Linked DNA regions of Methylobacillus flagellatus KT. Each later gene encodes a partner of the first gene's protein in a complex. Links are inferred from orthologs where the notes say so. Each region holds a gene or a part of one and is shown in the gene's direction. Other genes may lie near its edges. The genes, in order: katE and hfq.

Region 1 (3,227 bases):
GGCTTGGCAGTGCGGCTTGAGCCTGAAATTTTCTTTTCCAGCATTAGTGACTTTAGCTATATTGCATTTTGACTAAAATTTAAGACAAATAAGCATACAGGCAAAATTACTTGCGCATTCTGGACGACATGCCTGTCACCATTATAGCCATCGAGCTACACACCTTCAGTATCCACTATGCCAATACCACAACTTCATCACACACAAGCATCAAGAAAATTGCTGGCAATCCGCTAAAGCCTATATTAAAGGCCATCTTGCAGTACTCGTTGTTCATTTCGGCACAACCAGCATGGTCAGTCAAATCACATTAATATATTCCTACATAGATTTAGCCTTTTCTCCTACACCACTTTTCAACGCACAGCTCTACAGTGAGACGCAATACCATCAAATAAAATAGGGGTATGCCTCATGAAGAACAAAACGGAGAAAGTCAAAAGCCAACTGGCAGGGTCAACCGCTCCAGACAAGAAAAACACCACTGCAAAAACGCGCGATCTAGAGTCGTACAAGTCGGATGCCACCGGGCAGCCACTGAGGACCAATCAGGGCGTCAAGATTGCAGACAACAAGAACTCCCTGCGTGCCGGCAGCCGTGGGCCCTCCCTGCTGGAAGACTTCATTCTCAGGGAGAAGATTACCCATTTTGATCATGAGCGCATCCCGGAACGAATCGTCCATGCACGTGGCGTCGGCGCCCATGGTTATTTTGAATCCTATGCCGACCACTCTTCACTCACCAAGGCGGGATTCCTCGGCGAAAAAGGCAAGCAAACCCCGGTCTTCGTCAGGTTTTCCACCGTCCAGGGCCCCAGGGGCTCTGCCGACACGGTACGGGACGTGCGCGGCTTTGCCATCAAGTTTTATACCGAGGAGGGCAACTTCGACCTCGTAGGCAATAATATTCCCGTTTTTTTTATCCAGGATGCCATCAAGTTTCCCGACTTCGTCCATGCGGTCAAGCCCGAGCCTCACAATGAGATCCCGACGGGCGCCAGCGCCCACGACACCTTCTGGGATTTTGTTTCGCTACAGCCGGAGTCGGCGCATGCCGTCATCTGGGCCATGTCCGACCGTGCCATTCCCAGGAGCTTGCGCGCCATGCAGGGATTTGGCGTCCATACCTTCAGGCTCATCAATGCCAAGGGCGTTGCCAAGTTCGTCAAGTTCATCTGGACCCCGAAGCAGGGGGTGCTGTCGCTGGTATGGGATGAAGCGCAGAAGATCGCGGGCAAGGATCCCGACTTCCACCGGCGCGACCTGGGCGAATCCATTGAGCTCGGCAATTATCCTGAATGGGAATTCGGCGTGCAGATCATTGACGAACAAGACGAGCACAGCTTCGATTTCGACATCCTCGACCCCACCAAGATCGTGCCCGAAGAACTGGTTCCGATCACGCCGCTGGGCAAGCTGGTACTGAATCGCAACCCGGATAATTTTTTTGCCGAGACCGAGCAAATCGCCTTTTGCCCCGGGCACATCGTGCCCGGCCTGGACTTCAGCAACGATCCGCTCCTGCAAGGCCGTCTGTTCTCTTACACGGATACTCAGCTGAGCCGGCTGGGCGGACCCAATTTCCATGAAATCCCCATCAACAAGCCGGTATGCCCTTTCCACAACAACCAGCGGGACGCATTGCACAGAACGACGATACACAAGGGCCAGGCTGCCTACGAGCCTAACTCGATCGACGGAGGCTGGCCGCAGGAAACGCCGCCAGCAGCCAAGGATGGCGGCTTCGAGAGCTACTACGAGCGCATCGATGCACACAAGGTCAGGGAAAGGTCGGCGTCGTTCAAGGACCATTTCTCCCAACCCAGGCTTTTTTACAAGAGCTTGAGCGCCACGGAACAACTACACATTGCAGAGGCTTACAGCTTCGAGCTGGGCAAGGTCAAGAGGCAACATATCCGGGAAAGAGTCGTCAACGAGATCCTGTCCAATATCGACCTGGGCCTGGCAGGCACCGTTGCGCAGAAGCTGGGCATTCCGGCGCCCAAGAAACCGACCATCAAGGTGCCCGAACCCAGCCTGAAGCAATCGTCGGCGCTGAGCCAGATGAAGCTGACTCCCCAGGACCTGCAGGGGAAGAAAATCGCGGCACTGGTGTTCGACGGCTTGTCCGCCAAGGCCATCCGCCCGCTGCTTGACTGGGCACAACAGCACAGCATCGCGCTACAGCTTCTTGGCCCCACTTCTGCGCCAGTCAAGACCAGCGAGGGAAAATCGTTGGCGGTGGATGGCTCAATCAAGGGAGAACCCTCGATTTTGTTCGACGCGGCGATAGTACCGGATATCCCGACGGACCATACGGCGCTACTAGACAATGGACAAGCCGTGCACTTCATCCTCGAAACATTCAAGCACCTGAAGCCGCTGGCACTGACCGGGCCAGGCGCGAGCCTGATAAAAGCACTTCATCTGGAGGAAGATGCGGGCTTGTTGCAGGCCAAGGATTTCAGTGCAGTACGCGAGCAGTTCGAGCGCGCCTTGCTGGCTCATCGTGTATGGGAGCGGGAAAAGAAGGCCGAACGCATCCCGGCATGAGGAAAGGCGACGGATCCATCGCCCTGATGTAGCAAGGCCTCTGCTTGCAGAGGCCTATTGTCTATCTTGGTGCCGCTTGCCGGATTCGAACTGGCGACCTTTTCATTACGAATGAACTGCTCTACCAACTGAGCTAAAGCGGCAACGCCGCCCATTTTATCGCAAACTGGTGGCGATTTAAAAACGGTTTGGCAAAATCCATTGTCATCTGCCACCTTCGCGGGTGCGCACATCCTCCATGATATCAGTGGAAAGCGCGATTTCGCGCAGAAAACAAAGCAGCCCAAACACCAGCGAGCCCATGGCACAAATGAACAGCAGGGAAACAATGCGCGACGGGTTCCAACCGACTTCCGCCGCCGCGAACAAAGTGGCAATCACCACGCAGACAAGCAAGGCTGCCAGCGAGGTCAGGGAAATCGCCCGGTGTATCCAGCGCGAGCGCCTGAGCAGCCTATGCATTTCCTGGGATTTCTGCGCATGGTCCCAGCCGCCGGATTCGTGCAATTCGCGGAAGCGGTCGACAACGCGGGCCAGACGGCCCGCCATCACGCCCAGCATGGCGCCGCTCCCCGTGAGCAGGAAGGCGGGCGCCACCGCCAGCTGGATGACGTTGGCCACGTTGGCGACATTCAGCACATCAGGCACAGGCAGCATCAATGTTTCTCCTTGGA
Region 2 (3,164 bases), 830 kb from region 1 along the record:
AGATACCGATGTGGCGCGCTCGACACCGGAAGCCGTGCAAGCCATTCTGGATGGTATGCGCTGGTTGGGGTTGGACTGGGATGAGGGCCCGTTTTACCAAATGCAGCGCATGGATCGCTATAAGGTGGTGATCGGAAAACTGCTGGATGAAGGTCATGCCTATCATTGCTACTGTAGCCGCGAGGAGCTGGATGCATTGCGCGAGCAGCAAATGCGGGAAGGCAAGAAGCCCCGCTATGATGGGCGGTGGCGTCCTGAGTCGGGCAAAGTGTTGCCCGCTATACCGGCGGATATTCCTCCTGTCGTACGCTTCAAGAATCCGCGCGCAGGCAATGTCGTCTGGAATGACTTGGTCAAGGGGGAGATCAGCATTGCGAACGAAGAGTTGGACGACCTGATCATTGCGCGGGCAGATGGTACACCTACCTATAATTTCTGCGTTGTGGTCGACGACTGGGACATGGGCATTACCCATGTCATCCGCGGAGATGACCATGTCAATAACACGCCACGCCAGATCAACTTGCTGCAGGCTCTTGGGGCGACCATCCCCCAATATGCCCATCTTTCCATGATTCTCGGAGATGACGGACAGAAACTGTCCAAGCGCCATGGCGCCGTCAGCGTCATGCAATATCATGAAGATGGGTATTTGCCGGAAGCAGTGCTGAATTATCTGGCCCGTCTCGGGTGGTCTCATGGAGACGACGAAATATTCACCATGAGCCAATTCTGTGAATGGTTCGGGTTCGACCATATCACACCTTCTGCAGCCCAATTCAATACAGAAAAGCTCAATTGGCTCAATGCCCACTACATTAAACAGGCGGAGCTAGGGCGTTTGGCAGTGGATATTGCCAAGCGTCTGGCCGATGCCGGCATTCAAGTAAGTGATCGTGTGGATTTGCAGGGAGTGATTGCGCTGTACCGTGATCGCGCCAGTACGCTCAACCAGATTGCAGGCAGTATTGCCTATTTCTACCGTAGGCCCAATATTGAAGCTTCACTGCTGGAAAAATATTTGACTCCTGAGATATTGCCCGTCCTGACTGCCTTGTTAGAGGAGTTGAAGGACATAGAGTGGACGCGGGAAAAACTTCATGAGGTCATTCAGGGGGCTGTTACCCAAAACGCGCTCAAGTTTCCCAAGGTGGCAATGCCATTGCGGGTGATGCTGACCGGCAGTGACCAGTCGCCCAGTATTGATGCTGTGATGGTGCTGTTGGGACAGGAGGAGAGCTTGGCAAGAATGCGATCCGTATTGCAAGTTAACGTATGATAAAAAAGCCTGCCAAACGATAGAACAATTTGGTTTCTCTGTAGTCCTAATCACAAGCTGGCAATGTTCTGTCGCTGCGGCATCGGCGTAGCACTTGTTTTTCAGCCTGTAGGCCCCACTATTGAGAGGCAGGGAATTTGCCAGTCACTGGTGGCAAGCGCTAGCTTGGGGAAAGTTTTTCACGTAAAGTTGCTTTTCAAGAATAAAACTCCCTATATATACAACTACAAGGTAAAGGAGCATCAATATGAGCGTTAAAGGGCAGATGTTACAAGACCCCTTTCTGAATACATTGCGCAAGGAGCACGTGCCTGTTTCGATTTATCTCGTCAACGGGATCAAATTGCAGGGGCAGGTGGATTCCTTTGATCAATATGTCATCCTGCTCAAGAATACCGTCACCCAGATGGTATATAAGCATGCTATTTCCACCATTGTGCCAGGCCGTGCGGTTTCCATTCCCCACGGGCCCACTCCTACGTCCGAAAGTTAATTTTTGTTAAGTATCTGCTCGTATGTTTGATCGGCCAGTCGGTGGAGATGCTTCCGTACTGGTAAGCGTGGATTTTGGCGATCCTGGGTATGAGGAAAGCCTGCAAGAGTTGCGACAGCTCGTTGTCAGCGCTGGTATGTCGATTGCCGGGACGGTGGAAGCACGCCGTCCCAAACCTGATCCCAAGTTTTTTGTCGGTAGCGGCAAGGCGGATGAGTTGCTAGCCGTAGTGAAGACTACCGATGCCAAGGTCGCAGTATTCAACCATGATCTCAGCCCTTCACAGCAGCGTAATCTTGAGCGGTTGCTGGAAGTACGTGTCGTCGACAGGACGGGGCTGATCCTCGATATCTTTGCACTCCGTGCACAAAGCCATGAAGGCAAGCTGCAGGTGGAGCTTGCCCAGCTGGAGCACTTGTCTACGCGATTGGTGCGTGGTTGGACCCATCTTGAGCGTCAAAAGGGCGGCATTGGGGTGCGTGGAGGCCCCGGCGAAACCCAGCTTGAGCTGGACAGGCGCATGTTGCGTATACGCGTCAAGCAATTGCGCGAGAAGCTCGCCAAGCTCAAGCAACAGCGTGGCATGCAGCGTCGTGCCCGTCGGCGTTCCCAGGTTCTTTCAGTCTCTCTGGTCGGTTATACCAATGCCGGTAAATCCACTTTATTCAATAGGTTGACTCAATCCGGTGTCTATGCGGCTGACCAGTTGTTCGCTACCCTGGATACCACCTCCCGTAAACTCTACATTCCTGACGGCGGTCCGGTCGTGATGTCGGATACAGTAGGGTTTATCAAGCATTTGCCTCATGCGCTAGTCGAGGCGTTCGGTGCGACGCTGGAGGAGGCGGTGCAGGCTGACTTACTTCTCCATATCGTCGATGTGGCTAGCGATAGTCGCGATGAGCAAGTTGAGCAAGTTAATCTTGTCCTGTCCGAGATTGGCGCCCAAGATGTTCCGCAGGTGCTGGTGTTGAATCAGATTGATCGTGTTGGAATCCCGCCCGGGCTTGATCGCGACGAATATGGTAGAATTTCGAAAGTGCGTGTTTCTGCCAAGACAGGAGAAGGGCTTGACCTCTTACGTCAAGCTTTGCTTGAACATCAGCAAGGGTTGCAAGATCAGTTGACGCAATCCTATCAAAACGCATAATTTTTTGATTTTTTCGGAGTGATGCATGGCTAACGATCCCGGTTGGGGCAATCGTAATAACGATGGTCCGCCCGATTTGGATGAAGTATTCCGACAGTTCAGTCGCAAGTTGAGTGGCTTGTTCGGCAAGGGTGGCGGTACAGGCGGTGAGCCTAATCCCGAAGCAAGGACAATTCCGGTATTGCCTGCCTTGGGCCTTGTTGCCGTCATTTGGTTTGCAACGGGTTTCTATATTGTCGATC

The links.
Region 2: the proteins of katE (region 1) and hfq are in contact, whole or in part, in a crystal structure (PDB 3VU3), measured with the Escherichia coli proteins. The link is inferred for Methylobacillus flagellatus KT from one-to-one orthologs.

The regions. Positions count from the first base shown.
Region 1 is NC_007947.1:2,528,961-2,532,187, forward strand. Bases 83-2,983 are described here. They hold katE (catalase HPII), read left to right. Parts: upstream 83-414; coding sequence 415-2,553; downstream 2,554-2,983. Other genes in these bases: MFLA_RS12145 (DUF2721 domain-containing protein), read right to left, coding at 2,758-2,983. Also shown: more of MFLA_RS12145, read right to left, coding at 2,984-3,210; cardiolipin synthase ClsB, read right to left, coding at 3,210-3,227.
Region 2 is NC_007947.1:1,699,913-1,703,076, reverse strand. The notes cover bases 312-3,149. They hold hfq (RNA chaperone Hfq), read left to right. Parts: upstream 312-1,526; coding sequence 1,527-1,772; downstream 1,773-3,149. Other genes in these bases: hflK (FtsH protease activity modulator HflK), read left to right, coding at 2,948-3,149; hflX (GTPase HflX), read left to right, coding at 1,795-2,922; gltX (glutamate--tRNA ligase), read left to right, coding at 312-1,279. Outside these bases: more of gltX, read left to right, coding at 1-311; more of hflK, read left to right, coding at 3,150-3,164. UniProt on the Escherichia coli protein: RNA chaperone that binds small regulatory RNA (sRNAs) and mRNAs to facilitate mRNA translational regulation in response to envelope stress, environmental stress and changes in metabolite concentrations.